4 regions of the Klebsiella sp. PL-2018 genome follow, and region 4 is predicted to be linked to each of the others. Evidence: predicted binding sites of a transcription regulator. Region 4 holds the regulator's gene; each other region holds the start of a gene.
The links. Region 4 encodes LexA, which represses DNA repair genes until DNA is damaged. Its sites were predicted from a motif close to TNCTGTATGTACATACAGNA; they were not measured.
Positions count from the first base shown of each region.

Region 1: the regulator LexA is predicted to act here: its motif matches at 1,216-1,235, upstream of dinG (ATP-dependent DNA helicase DinG).
Region 2: the regulator LexA is predicted to act here: its motif matches at 1,213-1,232, upstream of MKleb_RS10060 (YebG family protein).
Region 3: the regulator LexA is predicted to act here: its motif matches at 952-971, upstream of metR (HTH-type transcriptional regulator MetR).

Region 1 is NZ_CP077673.1:1,838,134-1,840,336, forward strand. Features, by position in the region: gene rhlE (ATP-dependent RNA helicase RhlE) at 1-1,048, shown strand, start outside; gene dinG (ATP-dependent DNA helicase DinG) at 1,249-2,203, shown strand, end outside.
Region 2 is NZ_CP077673.1:2,166,281-2,168,483, reverse strand. Features, by position in the region: gene MKleb_RS10065 (tellurite resistance TerB family protein) at 13-693, opposite strand; gene MKleb_RS10060 (YebG family protein) at 838-1,197, opposite strand; gene purT (formate-dependent phosphoribosylglycinamide formyltransferase) at 1,333-2,203, shown strand, end outside.
Region 3 is NZ_CP077673.1:271,641-273,843, forward strand. Features, by position in the region: gene MKleb_RS01245 (carboxylate/amino acid/amine transporter) at 1-79, shown strand, start outside; gene metR (HTH-type transcriptional regulator MetR) at 1-920, opposite strand, end outside; gene metE (5-methyltetrahydropteroyltriglutamate--homocysteine S-methyltransferase) at 1,153-2,203, shown strand, end outside.
Region 4 is NZ_CP077673.1:395,469-397,671, reverse strand. Features, by position in the region: gene dinF (MATE family efflux transporter DinF) at 1-908, opposite strand, end outside; gene lexA (transcriptional repressor LexA) at 981-1,589, opposite strand; gene MKleb_RS01815 (diacylglycerol kinase) at 1,712-2,080, opposite strand.

The DNA.
Region 1 (2,203 bases), 1.4 Mb from region 4:
CCTCAACGTTCGCTCGCTGGTGGTGTTCGGCGGCGTGAGCATTAATCCGCAGATGATGAAGCTGCGCAGCGGCGTCGATATCCTGGTGGCAACGCCGGGTCGTCTGCTGGATCTTGAACATCAGAACGCCGTGAGCCTCGACAAAGTCGAAGTGCTGGTGCTGGACGAAGCCGACCGTATGCTGGATATGGGCTTTATTCACGATATTCGCCGGGTGCTGGCGAAGCTGCCGGCCAGACGTCAGAACCTGCTGTTCTCCGCAACCTTCTCCGATGACATTAAATCGCTGGCGGAAAAGCTACTGCATAACCCGCTGGAGATCGAAGTCGCCCGCCGCAACACCGCCTCTGAGCAGGTGAGCCAACTGGTGCATTTTGTCGATAAAAAGCGCAAACGCGAGCTGCTGTCGCAGATGATCGGTGAAGGTAACTGGCAGCAGGTGCTGGTCTTTACCCGCACCAAGCACGGCGCAAACCATCTGGCGGAACAGCTCAATAAAGACGGCATCCGCAGCGCCGCTATTCACGGCAACAAGAGCCAGGGCGCGCGTACCCGCGCATTGGCTGACTTTAAATCCGGCGGCATTCGCGTACTGGTGGCCACCGATATCGCCGCGCGCGGTCTGGATATTGAAGAGCTGCCGCACGTGGTGAACTACGAGCTGCCAAACGTACCGGAAGACTATGTGCACCGTATCGGTCGTACCGGGCGCGCCGCGGCAACGGGTGAAGCGCTGTCGCTGGTTTGCGTTGATGAACATAAACTGCTGCATGATATCGAACGCTTGCTGAAAAAAGGGATCCCGCGTATTGCCCTGGCGGGCTACGAGCCGGATCCATCGATTAAAGCCGAGCCGATTCAGAACGGTCGTCAGCAGCAGCGCGGCGGCGGTCGCGGTGGCCAGGGTCAGGGCCGCGGTGGCCAGGGGCAAGGTCGCGGTCAGCAGTCCGCTCCGCGTCGTACCGATGGCGAAGCGCCGAAAGCGCGAACTCAAGACGGTAAGCCTCCTCGCCGTCGTCGCCCGCGCAAACCCGCCGCGGCGGAGTAACGCTATCCCGTCACTCCTGTGGCGAGTGTCGCAATCGCGCGGCTAAGCCACTGATGGGTTGTCCGGGTAAGACTCCTTACCCGGACGCGCTTCGCTCAGCATAACCTCGAGCGTGATTCCAGTTTGCTCAGAAAGACGTTCCTTCCGACGGCTAAAAAATGGCACAATAGTGGCTGTTTATACAGTATTCAGGTTTTCTCATGGCTTTGACCGCAGCGCTGAAAGCGCAAATCGCCGCCTGGTATAAGGCGCTTCAGGAACAAATCCCTGACTTTATTCCCCGTCCTCCGCAGCGGCAGATGATTGCCGATGTGGCGAAGACGCTCGCCGGGGAAGAGGGGCGACATCTGGCGATAGAAGCCCCGACCGGCGTCGGCAAAACCTTGTCATACCTGATTCCCGGCATCGCCATTGCCCGTGAAGAACAAAAAACGCTGGTGGTCAGTACCGCCAACGTTGCTCTGCAGGACCAAATCTACAGTAAAGACCTGCCGCTGCTGCGCAAAATCATTCCCGACCTGCGATTTACCGCCGCCTTTGGCCGCGGGCGCTACGTCTGCCCGCGTAACCTGGCCGCGCTTGCCAGCACCGAGCCAACGCAGCAGGATTTACTGGCCTTTCTTGATGACGAACTCACGCCTAACAACCAGGCGGAACAGAAGCTGTGCGCGACGCTGAAAGCGGACCTTGATAGCTACAAATGGGACGGCCTGCGCGATCATACCGATAAAAATGTGGATGATTCATTATGGAGCCGCCTGAGCACCGATAAAGCCAGCTGCCTGAACCGCAACTGCCACTATTATCGCGAATGTCCGTTTTTTGTCGCCCGCCGGGAAATCCAGGAAGCGGAAGTGGTGGTGGCGAACCACGCGCTGGTGATGGCGGCGATGGAAAGCGAAGCGGTGCTGCCAGAACCGAAGCATCTGCTGCTGGTGCTGGATGAAGGCCACCATCTTCCGGAGGTGGCCCGCGATGCGCTGGAAATGAGCGCGGAAATCACCGCCCCCTGGTACCGCCTGCAGCTGGATCTTTTTACGAAACTGGTCGCGACCTGCATGGAGCAGTTTCGCCCTAAAACCACGCCGCCGCTGGCGAATCCCGAGCGTCTGAATGGGCATTGCGAGGAGCTCTATGAGCTCATCTCCTCCCTGA
Region 2 (2,203 bases), 1.8 Mb from region 4:
AAACGTGCGGATTTAGAGCGTTACGGCCTGTTTTTGCGCCTGAATATCCCGTTCGATATCCTCACGCACTTCCTGCGGGAGCTTCAGCGCTTCGCCGAGGGCGTTCAGATAGCTGCGTTCCATAAAGTGGTCAATATCAATGACCGCGCAGCTGATATAGTAAACTTCAAGCGCCTCTTGCTCGCTGCAGATGCCCTGCGCCAGGCTCTGCGGGTCGAGGGGCTGCGCCAGCGCCCGGTCAATTAACACCCGGCCCTGGACGTCGACGTTTGCCGCACGCAGCTGCTCTTCGATATTTGCCCGCTCGCGTTCGTCAATATGTCCATCGCTTTTAGCGGCGAAGACCAGCGCCATAATCAGCCGTTCGCTGCGGGCGTCGAGTTCGGCCGGTGCGGGAGATGGCGCCTGTGCGGGCGCGACATCAGCCGATGCCTGCTGCGCGCTGGCGCGCATCTTCTGCTGATATTTATTCCATAAAACGCTGCCCGCAACCGCGCCGCCGCCGACCAGCAGCGCGCCGGTGCCGTATTTGGCTAACAGCTTGCGCGATGATTTGCTGGCGACCAGCAGCCCGGCCAGCCCGCCAAGCGCGCCCGGCAGGAGTAAATTTTTGCCGCTTGATTGATCGTCAGATGAAGAAGACCGCCCCTGCTGACCCAGCAGAGACTGCAGTTGATTAAGCCAGTTAGCCATACATTTCCTCGTTGCGCGATAAGCGATACCACCAGCCTAAACGACGCGACGTCAGGAAACGTTATCGGCAGCTAAAGATGAGCAAATGTCGCGCCGGGAAGCGCGGGAGCCTGCCGCCAGAAGCGCTGGCGGCGGCAGCGTAGCTCAGGCCGCTTTCGCTTTGCGCGGCTTCGCCGGCGCCGGGGCTTCAGATTCGACGACGTCGTCGGTCTTGTCGCCCTCTTCTGCTTCTGCGCGATCGGCTGGCGCCTCGGCGGCGCCCTCGGCTTCCGGCAGCTTACCGGAGCGCAAAATATGGTTGAGGGTGTCTTTACGTTCGGCCAGCCACATCGCCATGCTATCGCGCTGCTCTTCATCGAGCGTTAGCGGGCATTCAACCAGCCAGTCGTTCAGTACTTCCGCCAGATCGAGCATTTTGTCATAAGCATCGGCCTCTTTTTTGCTGGCAAAAGACATTTTTTCCTCACCTTCGCGAATCACTACATATTTAATTTCAACCGCCATGATGCAGCCTCTCAGTACTGTATTTTTATACAGTATATCAAATTTCTTCCCCGAACTCAAATGACGCGCATAAAGACATGCGCAAACGTTTTCGTTTATAATGCGGCGCATGTTTTTTTACTGCGGAAGAGAGTTATGACTGTATTAGGTACGGCGCTGCGCCCTGCGGCAACAAAGGTAATGCTGTTAGGTTCCGGTGAACTGGGTAAAGAAGTGGCCATTGAATGCCAGCGCCTGGGAATTGAGACCATCGCCGTCGATCGTTACCCTGACGCTCCGGCCATGCAGGTCGCACACCGTTCGCACGTCATCAATATGCTGCACGGCGAAACGTTGCAGGCGCTGATTGAGCAGGAAAAGCCTGACTTTATCGTGCCGGAAATCGAGGCCATCGCCACCGATACACTGGTCGCGCTGGAGCAGGCCGGGCAGAAAGTCGTCCCCACCGCGCGCGCGGCAAAGCTCACCATGAATCGCGAAGGGATCCGCCGCCTGGCCGCTGAAGAGCTGAAGCTGCCGACCTCCGCCTACCGTTTTGCCGACAGCGAACCCGCCTTCCGCGAAGCCGTCGCCGGGATAGGCCTGCCGTGCATCGTCAAGCCGGTAATGAGCTCATCGGGTAAAGGCCAGAGCTTTATTCGTTCCAGCGAACAGCTGGCTGACGCCTGGCAGTATGCGCAGCAGGGCGGCCGCGCCGGAGCCGGACGCGTTATCGTTGAAGGCGTGGTGAATTTTGATTTCGAGATTACCCTTCTCACCGTCAGCGCCGCGGATGGCGTACACTTCTGCGCGCCGGTCGGTCATCGCCAGGAAGATGGCGACTATCGTGAATCCTGGCAGCCGCAGCAGATGAGCGCGCTGGCGCTGGAACGCGCGCAGGAAATCGCCCGTCAAGTGGTGCTGGCGCTGGGCGGCTACGGCCTGTTCGGCGTCGAACTGTTCGTCTGCGGTGATGAGGTGATTTTTAGCGAAGTCTCGCCGCGCCCGCACGACACCGGTATGGTCA
Region 3 (2,203 bases), 120 kb from region 4:
GGTCCATCGACGCTGGGTCGCTCCGCACTCCGCACAAACGGTAAATGATCGCAAGCGTGGTTCCGCGCTGAGCGAATAAACGCCTCGGTAACCGGCTGGCGCTGCTCGCCGTCGCGCACCGCGGCGTACAGTCGGCTCCACAGTCCCTCGCCCAGGGTTTTGGTCACCACCAGGCCCTGGCGCTCAAAGCTTTCCACGACCCAGTGCGGCAGGGCGGCGATGCCCATTCGCGCCGCCACCATCTGAATTAACAGCAGCGTATTGTCGACGCTCTTCAGCTGCGGGCTAATCCCGGCAGGCTGCAGGAAGTGACGCCAGATATCCAGACGTGCGCGCTGGACCGGATAAATCAGCAGCATTTCAGTCGCTAAATCCTCGGGCGCGATGCGCGCCTTTGTCGCCAGCGGATGATCCGGCGCCATCACCAGGCGTACTTCGAAATCAAACATTGGCGAATAGTGCAGTCCGCTGCGCGGCAGGATATCGGAGGTCATCACTAGATCCAGCTCGCCCTGCTGCAGGCCCGGCTGCGGGTCGAAGATCACCCCGGACTGAAAGTCCACCTCCACATGCGGCCAGCGGGCGCGGAAACTCTCCAGCGCCGGCGTGAGCCACTGAATACAGCTATGGCATTCGATGGCGATACGCAGCCGGGTTTGCTGCGGCTCATTGCAATCCTGCAGGGCGCGGCTGATTTGCGGCAGGACCTGATTGGCCAGCTGCAGCAGGATCTCTCCCTGCGGCGTAAAGCGCAGCGGCTGACTTTTACGTACAAACAGACGGAAGCCGAGGCGCTGTTCCAGATCGCTGAACTGGTGGGACAAGGCGGATTGGGTCTGGTGCAGGGCCGCCGCCGCGCCTGCCAGAGAGCCGCTATTCCGCAACGCCTGGAGCGTTTTCAGGTGTTTAATTTCGATCATGAAAGTCCTTCACTTCGGCATGAATAATTTGCGCTTGAGGAATATACAGTAACTGCCAATTATGGATGTGTAAACATCTGGACGTCTAAATCCTTTATCTTTCGAATTTATGGCAGTGTTGGCTGCACTTCCTCACCCCCGTCACTTACTTCAGTAAGCTCCTGGGGATGAGCAAGTTTGCCGCCTTCCCTAAATCCGAAATCTTTCGGATTGCAATTATGAGGCTCAAAAAATGACAATTATTAACCACACCCTCGGTTTCCCTCGCATTGGCCTGCGCCGCGAGCTGAAGAAAGCGCAAGAAAGCTACTGGGCGGGCAATACCAGCCGCGAAGAACTGCTGGCCGTTGGCCGCGAACTGCGCGCTCGCCACTGGGAACAGCAGAAGCAGGCGGGCATTGACCTGCTACCGGTGGGCGATTTCGCCTGGTACGACCATGTTCTGACCACCAGCCTGTGGCTTGGCAACGTGCCGGCTCGTCATCAGAACAAAGACGGCTCCGTTGATATCGATACCCTTTTTCGCATAGGCCGCGGCCGCGCGCCGACCGGCGAACCGGCCGCGGCGGCGGAAATGACCAAATGGTTTAACACTAACTACCACTACATAGTGCCGGAATTTGTGAAGGGCCAGCAGTTCAAACTGAGCTGGAACCAGCTGTTGGATGAGGTGGACGAAGCGCTGGCGCTGGGCCACAAAGTGAAGCCCGTCCTGCTTGGGCCAGTCACCTATCTGTGGCTCGGTAAGGTGAAAGGCGAGCCGTTCGACCGCCTGAACCTGCTGCACGATATTCTGCCTGTTTACCAGCAGGTGCTGACTGAACTGGCAAAACGCGGCGTTGAGTGGGTGCAGATTGATGAACCGGCGCTGGTGCTCGAGCTGCCGCAGGCGTGGCTGGATGCCTTCAAACCGGCTTACGCGGCCCTTAGCGGTCAGCTTAAGCTGCTGCTGACTACCTACTTTGAAGGCATTACCGATAACCTCGACACCATTACCGCACTGCCGGTACAGGGCCTGCATGTGGATCTGGTCCACGGCCAGGACGATGTCGCCGAACTGCATAAGCGCCTGCCTGCCGACTGGCTGCTCTCCGCGGGGCTGATCAACGGCCGCAACGTCTGGCGCGCCGATCTGAGCGAGAAATACGCGCAGGTTAAAGATATCGTCGGCAAACGTGAACTGTGGGTAGCCTCTTCCTGCTCCCTGCTGCACAGCCCGATCGATCTGAACGTGGAAACGCGGCTCGATGCCGAAGTGAAGAGCTGGTTTGCCTTCGCCCTGC
Region 4 (2,203 bases):
TCGTCGCGCGCGCCGTAGGCCTGCCCGGAGTGCGCCTCCACGGCGTAGGCAAAACCGTCCAGCGCATAGGCGGTAAAGGTCAGCATCGTCATGAGGACCGCATTGACCGCGACGATATCGGCGCCAAGGCGGGCGCCAAATACCGTCACCGCCCCGAAGCAGAGCTGTAGCAGCAGCGAGCGCAGCATGATGTCGCGATTCAGCGCCAGCAGGCGGCGTATATCGCCGCGCCAGGCGTTTTTCAGCATCGACAGGGAAACGCCGCGCAGCGCCAGCACGCGTCTCGCCATCAGCAGGCCAATAAAGAAAGTGACGTATTCTGCGGTGACCGTCGCCAGCGCCGCCCCCTGCACGTTCATATGCAGGCCCATCACCAGCCATAAATCGAGCACAATGTTGAGGACGTTGCCGACTACCAGCAGGATCACCGGCGCTCTGGCGTACTGCACGCCCAGCAGCCAGCCCAGCAGGACCAGATTCGCCAGCGATGCCGGCGCGCTTAGCCAGCGGAGTTCCAGGAAGCGTCTGGCCTGTTCGAGCACGGCTTCGCTACCGCCGACGATATGCAGCGCCAGGTCGATTAACGGCATCCGTAAGAGCACAATCGCCGCCCCGGCGGTCAGAGCCAGGCCCAGCGGCTGTACCAGCGCACGCGCCAGCCGCTGCGGATCTTTTGCGCCAAACGCCTGCGCCGTCAGTCCGGTGGTACTCATTCGCAGGAACAACAGTAGCATAAAGAGGAAGCTGGTCGCCGTTGCGCCAACCGCCACGCCCCCCAGATAAACCGGGCTGTCGAGGTGGCCAATAACGGCGGTATCCACCAGCCCCAGCAGCGGAACGGTGATATTGGAGAAGATCATGGGCAGCGCTAAGCGCCACAGGGCTTTGTCGGCGGCGTTAAAAAGCATGGAGAAAGAGCCCAAATGAGGAAAAACGGCGCAGCATCATGCATCAGGTGATGATGCCGCGAGGTGAAGAGATTACTGCCAGTTGCCGTTGCGGATAACGCCGACGGCCAGGCCTTCAATAGTGAAGCTTTGCTCGCGAAGATCCACCACGATCGGCGAGAATTCGCTGTTTTCCGGCAGCAGTTCAACGACGTTACCCTGCTTTTTCAGTCGCTTCACGGTAACTTCTTCGTCGATGCGCGCCACAACCACCTGGCCATTGCGCACATCCTGCGTTTTATGGACGGCCAGCAGGTCGCCATCAAGAATACCGATGTCTTTCATCGACATCCCGCTAACGCGCAGCAGAAAATCGGCATTCGGCTTAAACATAGCCGGATCGACCTGATAGTGACCTTCGATATGCTGCTGGGCCAGCAGCGGCTCACCCGCCGCGACGCGGCCAATAAGCGGCAGACCCGTTTCTTCTTCCGTCAGCAGACGAATACCGCGGGAGGCGCCGGAAACGATCTCGATTGCGCCTTTACGCGCCAGCGCTTTCAGGTGTTCTTCCGCCGCGTTTGGGGAACGGAACCCCAAGCGCTGAGCAATCTCCGCACGCGTCGGCGGCATGCCCGTCTGGCTGATATGATCCCGAATGAGATCAAACACCTCTTGCTGCCTGGTCGTTAACGCTTTCATTCCGCCCCCTGGGTGTATATACAGTTATGCTGTGAGTATATACAGCTAACGGTGATTTTGGAACCACATTTCACACAAAAATCAGGAGTTTCTTTCCGTTTTGCGAGCCGCTACGCCAGGCGTTAGCGGTAGTTTGCCCATAAAAGCGTTCCCCACGCGATCAGCGCGATGATGATCGCCAGCAATACCGCCGCCGATCCCATGTCTTTCGCTCGCCCCGACAGCTCGTGATGTTCAGGGCCAATACGGTCAACAACCGCCTCAATCGCGCTATTGATAATTTCAACTATCATCACTAGCAGGACCGAGCTAATCAACAGCACCCGGGTGATGGCATCGACGTCTAACCAGCAGGCGATCGCCACGGCAACAACGGCCGCGATGCCTTCCTGACGAAAGGCGGCCTCGTTGACCCACGCCGCCCGGAATCCTTTCCAGGAATACCCTGCCGCTTTAATAATTCGGGTTAACCCAGTGGTATTATTGGCCATCAAACAAACCTTTTTATGTAAATGACGTCAATGAGTGTACGCGTTTGCCGCGTTACAACGGAAATTTTGCGCACTTTCTGTTATTCTTGCGGCGCATTTGCATGATTAACCAGAGGCTTCACA